DNA from 2 places in the Glaciimonas sp. PCH181 genome. Region 2 is predicted to be linked to the other one. Evidence: riboswitches for the same ligand, from Rfam matches in the RefSeq annotation. Region 2 holds a riboswitch; the other holds the start of a gene.
The links. A riboswitch is a leader RNA that binds a small molecule or an ion and turns the genes downstream of it on or off. The one in region 2 is predicted to bind cobalamin.
Positions count from the first base shown of each region.

Region 1: another riboswitch for cobalamin. It lies ahead of C7W93_RS19385 (CbtB domain-containing protein); the one in region 2 lies ahead of C7W93_RS01645 (TonB-dependent receptor domain-containing protein).

Region 1 is NZ_PYFP01000002.1:1,365,248-1,369,827, reverse strand. It holds gene C7W93_RS19400 (cobaltochelatase subunit CobN) at 1-2,016, opposite strand, end outside; gene C7W93_RS19395 (ferredoxin) at 2,009-2,347, opposite strand; gene C7W93_RS19390 (CbtA family protein) at 2,521-3,336, opposite strand; gene C7W93_RS19385 (CbtB domain-containing protein) at 3,350-3,547, opposite strand; cobalamin riboswitch at 3,764-3,986, opposite strand.
Region 2 is NZ_PYFP01000001.1:378,992-383,571, reverse strand. It holds gene C7W93_RS01645 (TonB-dependent receptor domain-containing protein) at 1-1,463, opposite strand, end outside; cobalamin riboswitch at 1,582-1,793, opposite strand; gene C7W93_RS01640 (histidine phosphatase family protein) at 1,854-2,435, opposite strand; gene C7W93_RS01635 (adenosylcobinamide-GDP ribazoletransferase) at 2,436-3,242, opposite strand; gene cobT (nicotinate-nucleotide--dimethylbenzimidazole phosphoribosyltransferase) at 3,248-4,279, opposite strand; gene C7W93_RS01625 (P-II family nitrogen regulator) at 4,556-4,580, opposite strand, start outside.

The DNA.
Region 1 (4,580 bases), on a different contig from region 2:
TAATCGGGCCTGCAAATCCGTATCGAGATTGGTCTGTTTTACTAGTTCCCAGATTTGCTGTTGCAGCAACGGCAGCTTGCTGGGGTCCAGCACTTCAACTTGATAATATTCATCGACTAATTGCGTCAATTGCGCCAACGCGCCATAGGTATCGGCGGTGGTCATCGGCGGCGTCAGATGATCGACAACTACCGCATGCGCGCGGCGTTTGGCTTGTGCGCCCTCGCCCGGATCGTTAATGATGAATGGATAAAACAGAGGCATATCCGCCAGCAGCGCATCGGGGAAGCAGTTTTCAGACAGGCCGACGCCTTTGCCGGGCAACCATTCCAGCGTGCCGTGCTTGCCGACGTGAACGATGGCGTCGGCTTGCCAGCTATCACGCAGCCAGCGATACAGCGCGTAATAGTGATGCGTTGGCGGCAGATCGGGTTGATGATAAATCGCGTCCGGGTCCATGCCATAGCCACGCGGCGGTTGCAGGGCGACAAAGGTATTGCCCAACTCTATCCCTGCTAGCGTAATGTGATCGTTGTGAACATACGCCGCACCGGGCGCAGCGCCCCATTGGGCAACCATGCTGGCTTGCATCGGCGGCGGCAACTCTGCCAGCCATTCTGCATATTGCGCAGCGGGTACGCGACCGACCGCGTTGCGTAACTGTTCTACAGTGAGATAAGTATTGTCATAGGCGCAGCGGTCGATCAGGTCATGAATCAGTGCGGTGCCGGTGGCGGGCAAGTCGCCGGTTTTGTAGCCTCTGGCTTGCATCGCTTGCAGAATCGTCATCAACGATTCCGGTGCATCCAGACCGACCGCATTGCCGATTTGTGCGGCTTTACTGTTGGCATTGGTAAAGATAAACGCCACGCGTTTTTTGGCGTTTGGGGTATGTTTCAGACGGGCAAAACGTTGCGCCAATCCGGCGACGCGGGCCACCCGATCCGCGACCGGGGCGTATTCCATCATCCCGGCGGTAGCGTTGGCGGCTTTGGTTTTGAACGAGACTGGCACCGTGATGATGCGACCGTCGAACTCTGGCAATACCACGTCCATGGCCGCGTCCAGCGGGTTCATGCCGCGTGCTGATTGCTGCCATTGATCTTGCGTCATGCCGCTAGTGATGGCTTGCAAGACCGGCACATTTAATTGTTCCAGTACGGACACCGACCAGCCAGCGGGCGTTGGGCCGCCGGGCGTGATTTCACCCATGGCGAAGGCGGTGGTATTGATCATGACGTCGATCACGACGTTATTGTTATCCGTAAAATAGCGCAGCGCTGTTGGCAGCGTATTGTTGGCGTCAGCCCCTGCTCGCAGGGACGCAGTGAAGACCGGCAAAACATTCATGCCGCGCTGCTCTAACGCGTCGATCACTGCGTCTATAAAACGGGTATTGCCGCTCATCCAATGGGCACGATAAAAGACGATGCCGACGCCAGGACGTGCGGCTTTGTTCTGCGCGGCATGCTCTGCCAGCCAATCGGCGGTGGTTGCGCCTTGCGCCAGATCGGGATGATAAATGCCGTGCTGCGGTAATGGTTGCGCGGGCAAATAGCCAAATCCGGTCAGCATTAAATGATCGGATAAATAACGCAGCAATTGCGCCAGATTGACGCTGCCGCCTGCATGAAAATAGGCCAAGACTTGCTCGGCTACGGCGGAGGATACCGTCGATACTGCGGCCAGTTCCGGGTCCGGTTCGCCGGTGCCGCTGATGGCGATCAACGAGATGCCCTGCTCACGCGCATGGCGCAGCAGTTCGCTAAAGCCCGGTACGTTACCTAATCGCCCCAACACACGCAGAATAATGATGCGGGTGGTTGCCAGATCGCCGCTTAGTAATGCCGCAATCTGACGGTCGTTTTCCAGCGTTTGCAGATTGATGCCGGTGACCGCTGCAAAATCCTCCGGCAATTGACTGATCGCGTTGTGCAGCACGGTCAGATCATTGGCGGTATGGGTCAACAGTGCTATTGCCGATTGTTGCGTTTTCTTTGTGTGCTGATCAGACATTGGTTTCTTCCTCTGGGGCGACATCGCCGCTGCCCAGCCGGTGGAAAACCAAATCCGTAACTTCACGCCCATGTTCCAGATGTTCGGTGACGATGCGTTCGATCGCATCCGCATCTTCGCAGCGATACCAAATGCCCTCGGGATACACCAGCGCCAGCGGACCTTGATTTTTGCAGGCGACCATGCAATGCGTGCGCGTACGCTTGACACGCAATTCTGGGCGCGCATCGATGGCCGCGCCAAGAATCCCGAACATGGCTTCGGCACGCACGCCGTCTTCGGTACAACGGGGGCCGGTGCACATGAAAATGTGTCGGTTATGGGTTCTCATAGGCTTTTTTCTTCGCGGCGGGCGCTTGCTGCTGCGATATTTCAGTGATGCTAAACATTAGTAGCGATAAAGCGGAATGATGCAAAAACGGACATAACCGCCAAGAATAAGGCGAGCACGGTGGATACTTACGTCACCGGCTCGCCTGACTTTGGCGTATTGCAATAGCGGTTCTAGCGATTAGCCGAGGCTAATTTTTTAGTCAGATAGCCGAACGCGCCGCCCAACGCCAGCCAAAAGATGCCGTTGGCAATCGTTGTGGCCACAATAAATGCCCGCGCCAACTCCGCCGGAGCCGCACCGCCATGCATCTGCGGTTCGGGCGCGCCGATGATATGGGGTAACACCAGTAGCAAAACGGCAAGCACTTTTAATCCCCAATGACGACCAAATACCAGCAGCGCCAGCGCCGTAGCGGTGCACGTCGCGGTGCTGATCCACCAGATTTGGCGATCCAGCAACGGTGCGGCTTGTGTACCGGGGACTTCCGGCGCAAGGCCGAGCGCAGGTGCTACAAAGAAGACGACATAGCCAGCAAGGCCCCACAATAAGCCCTCACGCCAGCCGCTGACGCCACCACGTAGCAAGATCGCTGCACCCAGCAACAAGCCGAAACCGACTGCCATCGTCACGTTTGCCATGACGGTGTAAAAGGTGCGTTCTGCACCGTTGGCGGGTTCCCACTCCGGTGCGTCGTGGTGATGTTCTTCGGCGGGCATTGCGTGGGCGTGCCCGGCCATTTCTGGCATGGCGGCGCTGGTGGACATCGCTGACATTGCTCTGGTGGCCGGTTTCGCTAAGGCAGCTTGCGCGGCAGCTTCTTCGTAGACTTCGGCTTGGGCGATGATCTGTGTTACTTGTATTTTTTGTACGACAGTGAGTACTAACCCAGCGAATAAACCCGCCAACAACACCGCTGACAAAAACCGCTTAAAACCTAGTTTTGGCAGCCATAGATTGCCTATGGAAATAGCGTTTATATCACTCATATCGCGCTATCGCTTAATGACAAGGAAAGCCAGCCGAATGACGGCCATCATGCGCAGCGTTGTGCAGCGTCATATTGTGCGAAAAACCCATTGCATAGACCAGAATCAGACCGACGACGGCGCTGCAAACGGCGGGAAGAACGCGGTCTTTCCAAGTGGCGGGGGCAGCGACTGCAGCGTGATCGAGCAGACCGGTGGAGGAGGCAGACATGATTTCCTTTGATTAAACTTTAACAACAATATGACTGGTATCGCAGAACGCGAGAATGCAGCGCGAACAGCGGCCAGCAACGTATAAAGGCGGCAAATCGCAGTGTGTTCGGCGGCAAAAAAGGGAGGAGAAATAAAGACGGGTGTGCGGCAAGGGGCCGATAGTCATTACAGCGGGCGCACCTGGGGCAATCCATCTGAATCGCCCGCCGCGACACAAACTGCAAAAACTTCAGGCCGGTATCCGGGCTTACGCGTTGAAATCTGTGAAAGATTTCCAAAGTTAGCGCCTTCCCATGCATTGCACAGTGACGTACTGCAAACTTTTTACGCGTTTACCGTTGCGGGGGCAGCGTCGGAATACTGTTAAAACATGCACCGACTTCCCGTTTAATTTTACGCACGACTGTGCGCAAAACACCTAAAGCTAATATTACTGGCGGAGTATAGTTTGCGGCATATTAAGTTGCAAGCCGAAGCGTGATTGCGTTGGTAGTTTTCTGCAGAATTACGTTTGACGAGACAGCAAAAAATGGCGCATTTCAGGGGTGCGCCAGGGAGTGGGACGCATCGAAATTCCGCACAATTGTCAACCAAACCGCGTCGACAAATAAGGCGTCTTTATCAGACTTACCCTCCACTAATCAACTATCCTACAAATCCAAAACTGCGGTGTTGAGGCATGGCCTTGCAATAACGCCTGCGCGACGGATGCATCTTGTGCCAGCTTATTGTCAAATTCCCCTGGCGAAAGTGAGAAACTCATGACCTTCTCTGCAACACCTATTTCTTGGAGGGCCGCGCAACTGTAATTTACATAATTCCCGGGTGCCGCAAAAACAAAAGCGGATAAGCATAAACATAACGCTAAGCATATTTTTTCATTTGGGTCTCTGATTCATTACAGTGAATGAATACACAATTAAACCTCATTTGTTTAAATATATCGGGAAAATGGCATATTCTTAAATCGTTAAAAATTTTATGATACGAAATAGTAATATTTGATTATATGAAGTCCTTGAATTATTTCA
Region 2 (4,580 bases):
GGCGCAAAAACAATCAGGTCAGTAATTTTATTACGATAATACGTCGCATTTAACGTCGAAGTGCCATCATCATAAACCGTCCCAATTTCCGCATTTTTACCTTTTTCCGGCTTATTCGATGCAACGCCATAGCCAGGGTAATACAGCTCATTAAACGTCGGTGCACGGAAACTAGTCCCATAACTGGCATTCACACGCCAATCCTTATTCAACTTATAGCCATAACCAAGACTACCGGTAACGTGATTACCAAACGCTGAATTGTTGTCGTTACGCAGACTAAAAGTCGCTAAATGCGCACCACGCTTAAGTTGATACGAAGCAGCAATCGAATTAGTTGTCCTGTCCCCCGACACACCACTCGCATTAACCTCTTCCTCCCGACGCTCAGCCAATAACTGCAGCACATCAGGCCCAAGCGACAAATCATTCTGCCAGCTCAAATTATTCTGCGTAGTCGTAATCAACGTCGTACCGGCAGGCAAATTACTAGAAATATTGACGCCTTTATCCTTGGTTTGCGATAGCTGAATAGTGCTATTCCACCACGGCAAAAACTGGTTCTTAGAATAAGCGGCCAGATTATCCAAATTTTGCACCGTGCGCGTATCGTAGCCCGGACCATTGTCATACTGCGCATTCAAACGGCTCTGCAAAAAGGTAAAACCAATCTCATGTCCCTTTGCCAGTTCCAGCCCAAACTGCCCGCTAGTGCTGTCCTTTGTATAGCCATCTTTATCAGGGTTATAGCCAAATGCACCCGGTTTAGTCGCCGAAAACCCATCCGAACTTTCATGCGCAGCACCGATGGCATAGCTAAACCGATGATCACCATCAGTCGCGCCAGAAACATTCGCATCCATCGTGCGCGTGCCGTAACTGCCATAACCACCAGAAGCTGAAATACGCGGTGCGCCGCTACCCTTCTTGGTAAAAATCTGAATCACGCCGCCAATCGCATCCGCACCATACAAACTGCTCAGCGGACCATAGACGATTTCGATGTGATCAATTTGCGATAAAGGAATACTGGACCAGGTAGCACCGCCCGTAGTCGACGAACCGACGCGCACGCCATCGATCAGCACAATATTCTGATTATTTGCCGAGCCGCGCATGAAAACAGAGGCCGACGTGCCCGGACCGCCATTGCTGGTGATCTCAATGCCGCGTTGTTTTTGTAATAGCTGCACCAAAGAAGTCTGGCCCGATTGCGCAATCTCTTCAGCCGAAATAACCACGTTATCGCTGAGTACGTCGCTAGCTTTTTGTGCGGTACGGGTCGCCGTTACCAACACTGGATCGAGCGCTTTATCCTGCGTCGATTGCGCAAAACTGGGCGCTGCAAAAGCAGAGATAAAGCAAGTAGAGATCGCCAGAGTAGAAAGGCGCAGCGGTGTGTTCGCCTTGGAAATAGCAGCAGCACGGGTACGCGGATGCGTCCGTCGAATAGTTGAGGTCATGATAATTTTAATGTGAACAGCTACCAGCCTGCCTCCCCGCGGGCTGGATTCAAAAGAAATACTGGTTTATAGAAGGGCGCATAACATCGCGATGTTCGATCACGCCATTTCAGTGCGCAGTATTTCCACCTGCTCTGGCCGGTATCCGGGCTTACAAGTCCAACTGCTTTACCTTCCCATGCAACAGCACAGTGGTGTCAGAAGCAGCTTGCCACGATACACAGACCGTGACGCTTGATTACCGTTGCGGGGGCAGCACACGTTTAGCGTGTTTCCCGTTTAACTGCGCACACAGACGTGTTCGCGAGCACCAAAAGCACCGGCATTTTAGTATTCATCGGTCTGAACAGCAATCAGCGACTGCATTTGTAGACCTGGTTACAACACTTCTCAACAAGAGAATGAAATTACGCCGCCATAAGCAATCGCGTGGGGCTTGCTGGCCGCCAGACGTGCAACGTCCGCCAGAACTAACGTATCGGCAGCGCAACCCTGACAGGCTAATAAGAGCCGAATAGTCCCTGCGTGACAAATCACGATGATGTTGTCGTCATGATGATTGCCGAAATCACCACGCAACACATCCAGATAAAACGCACTGACGCGGGCGGCCATCTGCATGACACTTTCACCGCCGCCGGGTTGATAATCGATAGGCGCATTGGCCCAGGCATCAATTTCTGTGCGGGGAATAGCGTCCCACGGCTGCATTTCCCATACACCGAAATCCAATTCAGCCAGGCGCTGATCAATGACCGGCGATGCCCAGCCACACTCCTCTGCCAGGCTATGCGCAAAAACGGCGCAGCGTTGGAGAGGACTGGAAAATAGCAGTGTTGGCGTCGGTAACGTCTGTATTAATTGCTGTAAGACACGGGTATTTTCTTGTGCGGATACCGTCAGATCGGTATTGCCATAGCAGGTATCGGCGGCAACGTCCGGCTTGGGATGACGGATCAAATGCAGTTGCATTTAATGCGCCACGACAGCTAACAGGCCGAGATAAAAAGTTACCTCTGCCATCTGCTGCACAGCGCCCAGACAATCGCCGGTGTAGCCGCCAATGCGCTTGACAAAGAAGCGCGCCAACCACAATGTTGTCAGAGTGCTGAGTAGCAATCCGGCCGCAATGCCGGTCCACGATACCCAACCGGATAAACCGCTTGCCAGCAACGGCAATGCCGCAACGCCAGCCGAAATAGCAAACTCGCCACCAGACATTTTCTCTGCCAGCGGTTTGGCTTTGCCTTCCGCTTTGACATAGGACAACCGCCAAATCAACGCGCTGGCCATCAGGCGCGATACAGGATGGGCAATCAACAAAGCGGCAATCACAGACCAGAATGACAGTTGGCTAAGTACCGTATACTTCAAACCCAACATCAGCGCTATGCCAATGACACCATAAGCACCAACCCGCGAATCTTTCATGATGTCAAGAATGCGTGCGGCGGTATAGCCACCGCCAAAACCATCGCAAACGTCGGCGAAGCCATCCTCATGAAACGCGCCGGTCAGATAAATACCGCCAATAATGGATAACAGGATTGCCACTGCTGGCGGCCAAAAATAGGCCGCCACGCTCGTTATTGCCGCCGTCGCGATGCCGACAACAATCCCGACTGCTGAAAAATAACGTGAAGATTGCTGCAACCATGCCGGATCAAAGCCAACCCAGTCGGGAATAGGTAGCCGCGTAAAAAATTGCAGCGCGATAAAAAATAACCGTAGCTGATGGACGCTTGCATCGATCCAACTGCGTGAAGGCGTGCTGGACATTCTGCTTAGTTACTTTGACTAACAGCGGCAGAATCAAAAGTCGCCATTTCAGCCATAAAATGTACTGCCGCCTGCACCAACGGTAACGCCAGCGCACCGCCCGTGCCCTCGCCCAGACGCAAGCCCAATTGCAGCAATGGACGGGCGTTCAGGTGAGCCAGCATTTGTCGATGTCCACGCTCATCCGAGCAATGCGCAAAAATGCAGTAATCAAGTATTTCCGGACGTAATTGCGCAGCGATCAATAACGCGCTGGTAACAATGAAGCCATCAATCAGCAATACCGAGCGGCGCTCCGCAGCGCCCAGCATGGCACCGACCATCATGGCGATTTCAAAGCCGCCAAACGTAGCCAGTATTTCCAATGGTTCAACTACGCCAGCATGAACATCCACAGCACGCTGAATCACACTTTGCTTATGCGCGATACCGGCGGCATCCAGCGCCGTTCCTGCACCAACGCATTCTGCTAGCGGCAAACCCGTGATTTTATGCATGATGGCGGCCGCAGCTGTAGTGTTGCCAATCCCCATCTCGCCGAAACCGACGATATTGCCGGGCAGCGCTTTCGCCAAGGCTATCCCGTGCGCAATCGCGGTGACGCATTGCTCAGCCGTCATGGCGGCCTGATGAATGAAATTCTGTGTTCCTAATGCGATTTTTCTGTCCCATAACTGAGGCCGATCGCCAAAATCATGGATGACACCGGCATCGACGATATGTAAAGCGCAGTTGTTTTGCCGTGCAAATACGTTAATAGCAGCGCCATCGGCGAGGAAATTCTCAACCATTTGCCATGTCACGCTTTGAGGATATGCAGAAATATTCTCGGCAACGATGCCATGATCGGCGGCGAATACAATGATTGCCGGATCGACTAATGTTGGATGCGTATTTTTTTGAATCAACCCAATTTGATGCGCGATTGTTTCCAGCAAACCTAAACTGCCTAAAGGCTTGGTTTTGTTGTTAATGCGTGTAGTGAGGATGTTGCTGAGATCGCTATCCTGTGTGGAAACGATGTGGGGGATCTGCATGGCGGCGATGTCCGATGAATTTAAGCAGGGAGATAAAGGCAAAATAAAGTGGCGACGATGATGCCACAGTTGCGCGCACATCATGCAAAAAAAGGCAGCAGATGCACTGCTGCCAATACTGTTCTAGTTACTCATTATGCGATGTTCGCCAAACCTACGCCTGACTGGTTTAACTGTTCATGCAAGCTACATCAGCCTGACACGGCGACGCCTCTTGTCGAGATTCGACTAGCAGCGGGACGAAACATCAATCTATCAAGCTATCCCGAACTATCCTTAAACCGCTTCCGGGCCAGTTTCG